DNA from 2 places in the Actinoallomurus liliacearum genome. Region 2 is predicted to be linked to the other one. Evidence: riboswitches for the same ligand, from Rfam matches in the RefSeq annotation. Region 2 holds a riboswitch; the other holds the start of a gene.
What was found. A riboswitch is a leader RNA that binds a small molecule or an ion and turns the genes downstream of it on or off. The one in region 2 is predicted to bind cobalamin.

Region 1 (4,193 bases), on a different contig from region 2:
CAGCGTCTCGAGGCGGCGCGCCCCGGCCTCGACGGAGGAGGTCGGCGGCAGCGCCAGCTCGGCGGACGTACCGCGGAAGGTGATCAGGCCGACCTTGTCGCGGCGCTGGTAGGCGTCGAGGAGGAGGCTGAGCACGGCGCCCTTGACGGCGCGCATCCGCTGCCGGGCGGCCATCGAGCCGCTGGCGTCCACGACGAACAGCACCAGGTTGCCCTCCCGGCCCTCCCGGACCCGCTCGCGCAGGTCGTCGGAGCGGACGACGAGCCCGGGACCGGAGCGGCCGCGGGCGCGCTGGTGCGGGGCCGCCGCGAGGAGGGTCGCGGTCAGGTGGACCGAACGCGTGCCCGGCCGCGCGCCGGTCGTCCGGCCGTACGGCGTCCGGGCCCGCGAGCGGCGGCCCGGCGCGCCCTCACCCAGGCCGGGGACGGTGAAGACCCGCGTCCGGTACACCGCGTCGGCGGGCGCCGGCTCCGGGGAGTCCCCCCGGGCGCGCTTCCCGGAGCCCTCGCCGGACTCCTCGCCGGACAGGGCCTGCTCGATGTCGACCGGCGCACCGTCTCCCGGTCCGGCCGGGTCGCCGGGTCCGTCCGGTCCGCCGCCGGGACCGTCGTCCGGTCCGGGGTCGTCGGGGTCGGGGTCCTCCGGATCCGTCCCCGAGTCCGGCTTCGCGTCCGTCTCCGGGGCCGGCTTCGGGTCCGGCCCGGTGCTCTGCTCGGGGACGAGGTCGGGCGCCGTGTCCTCGCCGAACCCGGGATCCTGCGGCTCCGCGGAGTCGTAGCCGCCGGTGTTCTCCAGGACCTCGTCGAGTTTGTCCTCGTCGAGGCCGGGCGCGTCGAAGGGGTCGCGGCGGCGCCGGTGCGGGAGGGCGAGACGGGCGGCGACGCGCACGTCGTCCGCGGTGACGACCGTACGGTCGTGCCAGGCGGCGAGGGCCATCGCGGCGCGCGCCATCACGATGTCGGCCCGCAGCCCGTCCACCTCGAACGCCGCGCACACCGCCGTGATCTGCCGCAGCGCGCCGTCGGGCAGGACGACCTCGGGCAGCCGGGCGCGGGCCTGTTCGATCCGCCAGGCCAGCTCGGTCTCGGCGCGCGCCCAGTCGGCCGCGAACGCCGCCGGGTCGGCCTCGTACGCCAGGCGGCGGCGCACGACCTCGGCCCGCTCCTCCGGGTCGCGGGTGGCGGCCACCTCCACCGTCAGGCCGAACCGGTCGAGCAGCTGCGGCCGCAGCTCGCCCTCTTCGGGGTTCATCGTGCCGACGAGCAGGAACCGCGAGGCGTGCCGGACGGAGACGCCCTCACGCTCGACGTAGGACTGGCCCATCGCGGCCGCGTCGAGGAGCAGGTCGACGAGATGGTCGTGCAGCAGGTTGACCTCGTCGACGTACAGCACGCCGCGGTGCGCGGCGGCCAGCAGGCCGGGCTGGTAGGCCTGGACGCCCTCGGTGAGGGCGCGTTCGAGGTCGAGCGAGCCGGTCAGGCGGTCCTCGGCGGCGCCGATCGGCAGCTCCACGAGCCGGGCGGGCCGCACCTGCCCGTCCGCCCCGTCGCCGTGCGGGCCGTCGGGGCACCGCGGGTCGGGCGCGTCGGGGTCACAGGAGAACCGGCAGTCCGTCACCACCGCGACCTCCGGCAGCAGCGCGGCGAGCGCCCGCACGATGGTGGACTTCGCGGTGCCCTTCTCGCCCCGGACCAGCACTCCGCCGACGGCCGGGGCGACCGCGTTGATCAGGAGGGCGAGCTTGAGGTCCGCCATCCCGGTGACGGCGGAGAACGGATAGGTGTTCACCCGGTGGTCGTCCTTTCCTCGGGTTAACGCGCCCGTAGGTGGCCTGGCAATCGGCGGCCGGAGTCTCCTGGCTCCCGGATCGCCGCCCGCCCTCGGCCTTCCGGCTCACGCCGTGGCCAACACCCGAGGAAGGACTTCCCGGTCACAGTTGCGCGACAGCCCCGGATTCGCACCGGGTTCCTCCGCGTACCGCCGGAGGACAGCATGACATATCCGGCCTGACGCGCGACACCGCAGGTACGGCCGCCGTCCGTGATCCGGCGCACGGGATGACAGGGCCGCCGCGGCCGGGCGCACGGCGGGTGCACGTTATCGCGGGACGGCCGAACGCTGCCGGGAGAGCGGCGATCTGCTTGAATAGAACCTGTTCTATTTTCGAGCTGGGAGGCGTGCGGATGAGGCTCGGCATCAACGTCGGCTACTGGCAACGGAATCCAGAGGACGCGACCGAGACGGTGCTCGCCGCCGAGCGGCTCGGCTACGAGTACGTCTACACCGCCGAGGCGTACGGCTCGGACGCCTTCACCACGCTCACCTGGTACGCCGCGCGGACCTCGCGCATCAAGCTGGGCACCGCGGTGGCCCAGCTGTCCGCCCGCACGCCCGCCGCCACCGCCATGCACGCCCTGACCCTCGACGCGCTGTCCGGCGGCCGGCTCACCCTCGGCATCGGCGCGTCGGGCCCGCAGGTCGTGGAGGGCTGGTACGGCGTGCCGTTCGCCCGCCCGCTGGAGCGCACCCGCGAGTACGTCCGGATCCTGCGGGAGGTGTGGCGGCGCGCGGAGCCGGTCACCTCCGCCGGCCCGCACTACCCGCTGCCGCTGCCGGCCTCCGCGTACGCGCCGGGCCGGGTGACCGGCCTCGGCAAGCCGCTCAAGTCGATCGTCCACCCGGTACGCCCGGACATCCCGGTCTACCTCGGCGCGGAGGGCCCGAAGAACATCGCCCTCGCCGCCGAGATCGCCGACGGCTGGCTGCCCCTCTTCGTCGACCCCACGCAGATCGAGACGGTCTTCGGCGCCTCACTGGCCGGCCGCCGCGAAGGCTTCGACATCGCCGCAACCGTGACGACGATCGTCACCGACGACCTGGCGGCCGCGCTGGAGTTCGCCAAGATCCCGCTGGCCTTCTACATCGGCGGCATGGGGGCCAGGGACCGCAACTTCCACCTGGACCTGATCGGGCGCCTCGGGTACGCCGAGGAGGCCACGCGGGTGCAGGAGCTGTTCCTGGCGGGCCGGCGCGACGAGGCGGTCACGGCGGTGCCGGACGAGCTGGCCGACTCGATCTCCCTCCTCGGCCCGATCGGACGCATCAGGGAGCGGCTCCGGCTCTGGCAGGACTCCCCCGTGACCACGCTCCTCATCGCCGGCGTCAAGGACGAGCCGACCCTCAAGGCGATCCGCGACCTCGTACAGCCCTGACCGACCACCCACCCGACCGGCGACCCGCCAGGCCGAGCCGTCCCGTCGGCCGGCCGACGGACGGCCCCTCAGGTCGGACCGGAAGCACGCAGACCTGCCGGGTCCGGCCGACGGCCCGCCGGGTCGAGCGGGGGCGCGCGGGTCCGTCAGCTCCAGGCGCGGGACAGCATCCACGCGCCGGTCGCCTGGTCGTGGCGCAGTTCGTACACCCCGACCGTCCGGTCCGGGGTCGCCTCGACGCGCCAGAACTCGCGCTCGCCGCCTTCCGGGGCCTCGGGGTGGCGTTCGTGCCACCAGTCGCGGGTGGTGACCCAGCGGTCCAGCACCCGCAGCACCGTGTAGAGCCGGCCGCGCCAGACGAAGCGGGAGGGCCTGCCGTCGGTGAGCCAGACCTCGACGGGGTCGCCGTACACCCGGCTCATCGCCCGCGACCCGGCGCGTCCGTACACCTCTCGGGTCCATCGCTCGCTCCGCCCACGCGGGCCGCCCACCTCTCGGATCGGTGACAAGGAGTGAGCCTGGGGGAAGACAGGCGATAGATTCGAACACATGTTCGACACGATAGTCAAGGCCTCTGGAGCCACGACACGGCAGGTGGGCGCCCCGGCCGCGAGCCCGGCCGGAAAGCGCCGGACCCCCTCGACGGCGCGCCCACCCGAGAAACGGCGGCCCCCTTCGGCCGCGGAGCCGTGGCGGCGTCAACGCCCGGCGCCAGCGCCTGGCATCAGCGGCCGAGCATCAGCGGCCAAGCGTCCGCGCCCGGCGCCAGCGCGGCGGCATCCGCAGCCCGGCATCAGCGCCCGGCGTCAGCACGGCGGCGACCGCGGTGCGGCGACAGTGGGCCGGCGTCAGCACGGCGGCGACAGTGGGCCGGCGTCAGCGCGGCGGCGTCAGCGGCCGAGGGTCCGTGCGATCAGCTCGGCGGCGCGGGCGGGGTCGTCGGCGTCGGCCTGGCCGCCGCCGGCCCACAGGAAGGACCAT
Region 2 (4,193 bases):
GTTGTTGGCCACGATCGTGTCGCCGGTGGCGAAGAACGCGACCAGCCGGTTGACCAGGTGCAGCTCCTCCGGGGTGAGCCGGGCCAGGTCGGCGAGGTCGGAGTGCAGGTCGACCTCCTCGACGGTCCAGGTATTGCGGATCGCGGCACGGAACCGGTCGTAGAAGGCCGGGTAGCGCATCGGCCGCAGGGTCAGATCCATACCGGGGTCGAGCAGACTCATGAGCCCTCCTTCGTCGGGGGAGCGATCAGGGACGCTATGCTCACGGTTCGCTCGCTACGCTCGCTCACTGGCATGCCTCGCAGGTCTCGGGGTTCTCCAGGGAGCACATGAGCGCCTCCTCCTGGACGGGGGCGACGGTCGTCTGCGCGATCCGGGTGGCCGGCCGCGACCGCAGGTAGTACGTGGTCTTGAGGCCAGACCGCCACGCGTAGGCGTACATCGACGACAGCTTCCCGATCGTGGGAGTGGCCATGAACAGGTTCAGCGACTGGGACTGGTCGATGTAGGGCGTCCGCGCCGCGGCCAGGTCGATCAGCGCCTTCTGCGGGAGCTCCCAGGCGGTGCGGTACAGCCGCCGCAGCTCTTCGGGAAGCTCCTCGATCTCCTGCACCGATCCGTCGGCGCGTTTGATCGCGTCACGGACCCGCTGCGTCCACAGCCCTCGTGCCTTGAGGTCCGCCACCAGGTAGGTGTTGATCTGCAGGAACTCCCCCGACAGGGTCTCACGCTTGAAGACGTTGGACACCTGCGGCTCGATGCACTCGTAGCAGCCGGCGATGGAGGCGATGGTCGCGGTCGGTGCGATCGCCACCAGCAGTGAGTTGCGCAGCCCGACCGCGCCGATCCGGGCCCGCAGCGCCTCCCACTCGTCGGCGTGCACCCGCTCGGCGTCCGGCCAGTGATCCGGGTGCAGGACGCCGCGGGCGGCGCGGGTCTGGTCGTAGGAGGGGTGCGGGCCGTACGTCGCGGCGAGCGCCGCCGACTCCCCGTACGCCGCGAGCGCGATCTCTTCGGCGATGCGGGTGGACAGCGCGAGCGCCTCGGGCGAGTCGAAGGGCAGCCGCAGCCGGAAGAACACGTCCGCCAGGCCCATCACGCCGAGCCCGATGGGCCGCCAGCGACGGTTCGCCCGCGCCGCCTCCGGCGTCGGGTAGAAGCCGCGGTCGATCGTACGGTCCAGGAACCGCACCGCCGTACGCGCGGTCGCCCGCAGCCCCGCCCAGTCGACCCCGTCGTCGGTCACGTGGGCGGCGAGGTTGATCGAACCGAGGTTGCACACCGCGGTCTCGGTGTCGTCGGTGACCTCGAGAATCTCGGTGCACAGGTTGGAAAGGTGGACGACGTTGCCGGGCTCGGCGGTCTGGTTGCAGGCGCGGTTCGCGGCGTCCTTGAACGTCATCCAGCCGTTGCCGGTCTGGGCGAGGGTGCGCATCATCGCCCCGTACAGCTGCCGCGCCGGGACCTGCCGGACGAACCGGCCCTCGGCCTCGGCCGCGCGGTACGCCCGGTCGAAGTCCTCGCCCCACAGGTCCACCAGCTCCGGCACCTGCTTGGGGTCGAACAGCGACCAGGTCGCATCCGCCTCGACCCGGCGCATGAACTCGTCCGGCACCCAGTTGGCCAAGTTGAGGTTGTGCGTGCGCCGCGCGTCCTCCCCGGTGTTGTCCCGCAGCTCGAGGAACTCCTCCACGTCGGCGTGCCAGGGCTCGAGGTAGACGCACGCGGCGCCCTTGCGCCGGCCGCCCTGGTTGACCGCCGCGACGCTCGAGTCCAGCGTCCGCAGCCACGGCACGATCCCGTTGGAGTGCCCGTTCGTGCCCCGGATCAGCGAGCCCCGGCTCCGCACCCGGCTCCAGGAGATCCCGATACCGCCCGCGTACTTGCTCAGCCGCGCCACCTGGCCGTACCGCTCGTAGATCGCCTCGAGCTCGTCGCGCGGGGAGTCCAGCAGGAAGCACGAGGACAGTTGCGGGCGGGCGGCGCCGGAGTTGAACAGCGTCGGCGAGCTCGGCAGGTACGCCAGCCGCGACATCAGCCCGTAGAGCTCCGTCGCCTCGGCCACGCTGTCGGCCAGCCCGCAGGCCACCCGCAGGAAGAAGTGCTGCGGGCGCTCCAGCACCTGTCGCGTCGTCGGGTGCCGCAGCAGGTAGCGGTCGTAGACGGTGCGCAGCCCGAAGTAGGTGAACCGGTCGTCGGCGCCGTGGTCGACCAGCGCGTCCAGCGCCGCCGCGTTGCGGGCGACGAACCCGGCGGTCCGTTCGTTGAGCAGGCCCTGCTCGTAGGCGGCCGCGACGGACTCGGCGAAGGTCACCGGTCCGGTCTCGTTCGCGATGGACCGGGCCAGCAGCCGGGCGGCCACCGTCGAGTAGACCGGGTCGGTGACGACCAGCGCGGCGGCCCGCCGTACGGCCTCGGCCAGGTCACCGGCTCCGGCCATGAGCAGCGGATCGGCGTCCGGCAGCCCGGCGCAGACGCTCTCGATGTCGGCCGCGAGCGTGGCCTCGGGAGTGGTGATGGGCGTCGGGGACGCGATGAGCTGTTGTGTCACGTGCTCTCTCCTCGCGAGCTTCACCCTCGCGGAAAAGAGGCGCACGGACGACAGGCTCCGCCGCCGGCCCTCCCGCGAGGCCTGGACGACCGCGCGCTCTCACGCACGGGTCGCCGGCAGGTCTTCGGACTCGCGGGCACCACGCCCGTCCATCGGGCGTGTCCTACAGGCCGTCGCTTCCCAGGCCCGATCGAGCCCAGTGCCGTTGACGGCGGTCGTTCCCACTCACCGCTGCGGGGCAGTCCCGGACTCTCACCGGGTTCCCTTGAACACCCGCCACAGGAGGCGCAGGCGAACCAGCAACACGAGAACCATACATGTAGTGGTGGATGTGGCGCACCACCCCTAGATATTGGGCGCGTCAGGTAACGAACACGAGAACGCGGGCACGTACGACGTCCGCCGCGCTGGGCGCGGTGACCTGGGACCTTCGCCCCTATCGTCCGAAAAACGGATGGTGTCGGATGAGGACCATGAGGACGCTGGGACGACACGGGCGCACCACCACTCGCATGTCTCCGCGTGATCGGGCTTTGTGAGCAGGGAGACCTGCTGGGAACTTCGCCGAGTGGAAGGAGACGCCCCCGTGGCGAACGAACACGGTGAGAACCAGGACCGGATCGTGGTCGGCGTTGACGGATCCGAGCCGTCGCGGGCGGCCCTGCGCTGGGCCCTGCGGCAGGCGCGACTGACCGGGGCGGCGGTGGATGCGGTGATCGGCTGGGAGGTCCCGACGAGCTTCGGCTGGGACATGGCCGTCGTGGGAGCGGACGACATCAAGGCCGCCGCCGCCAAGGCACTCGAGGCGGCGATCGAGCAGGAGGCCGGGCAGCGACCCGAGGTGCCCGTCAACGCACGCGTCATGGAAGGGAACGCCGCCCGGGTGCTCCTGGACGCGGCCGAGGGCGCCGACCTCATCGTGGTCGGCAACCGGGGACACGGTGGTTTCACGGGCGCGCTCCTCGGCTCGGTGAGCCAGCACTGCGTGCACCACGCAAAGTGTCCCGTCGTCGTCATTCGCGGAGAACACCGCTCGTGACGGGCGCCGAGCGCGGGTTTGCCGGCGGGGTCCCGGGACCTCCAGGTTCGTGGGCTCCGCCGATTCGGACAGGACCATCTGGACTATCGATGTGGGTGATGGCATGACTGGTGAGGTAGCCGACGGCTCTGCTCAGGCCGGGGCCACGGGGTCGGGTCCGATCAGTGGCGCGCCGACGCCGGTCTCCCTCGACGAGGCCGAGTGTCTGCGGTTGATCTCGCCCGGCGGTGTCGGGCGGCTGGGTTACAACGGTCGGTACGGTCCCACGATCCTTCCGGTCAACTACGCGCTGTACGAGGACACGATCGTGTTCCGGACCGCCCAGGACAGCCCGACCGATGAGGACCTCCGCACCGGGATCGCGAACGCCGAGTACAAGGTCGCGTTCGAGATCGACGAACTCGACCCTGCGGCGCGCGAAGGATGGAGCGTCCTCATCCAGGGTTCCCTGCACCATGTGGAGTCCGAGGACGAACGCGCGTCGGTCCGCGAAGCGGGCGTCGAACCATGGGCGGGAGGTCCGAGGGAACTGTTCCTGCGGATCCGGCCCAGCCGCGTCACGGGCCGCCGTATCAGCAGGGACGCGCCGACCGGCGACGCCCG

Region 1: linked by a shared signal. The riboswitch ahead of ABD978_RS31195 (magnesium chelatase subunit D family protein) and the one ahead of ABD978_RS42945 (ribonucleoside-diphosphate reductase subunit alpha) in region 2 are both predicted to bind cobalamin.

Annotation. Positions count from the first base shown of each region.
Region 1 covers NZ_BAABHJ010000026.1:106,402-110,594, reverse strand. The annotation lists gene ABD978_RS31195 (magnesium chelatase subunit D family protein) at 1-1,755, opposite strand, end outside; cobalamin riboswitch at 1,827-1,997, opposite strand; gene ABD978_RS31190 (LLM class F420-dependent oxidoreductase) at 2,184-3,212, shown strand; gene ABD978_RS31185 (DUF6504 family protein) at 3,359-3,661, opposite strand; gene ABD978_RS31180 (hypothetical protein) at 4,103-4,193, opposite strand, start outside.
Region 2 covers NZ_BAABHJ010000040.1:877,458-881,650, reverse strand. The annotation lists gene ABD978_RS42950 (ribonucleotide-diphosphate reductase subunit beta) at 1-222, opposite strand, end outside; gene ABD978_RS42945 (ribonucleoside-diphosphate reductase subunit alpha) at 287-2,551, opposite strand; cobalamin riboswitch at 2,650-2,867, opposite strand; gene ABD978_RS42940 (universal stress protein) at 3,138-3,590, shown strand; gene ABD978_RS42935 (pyridoxamine 5'-phosphate oxidase family protein) at 3,694-4,193, shown strand, end outside.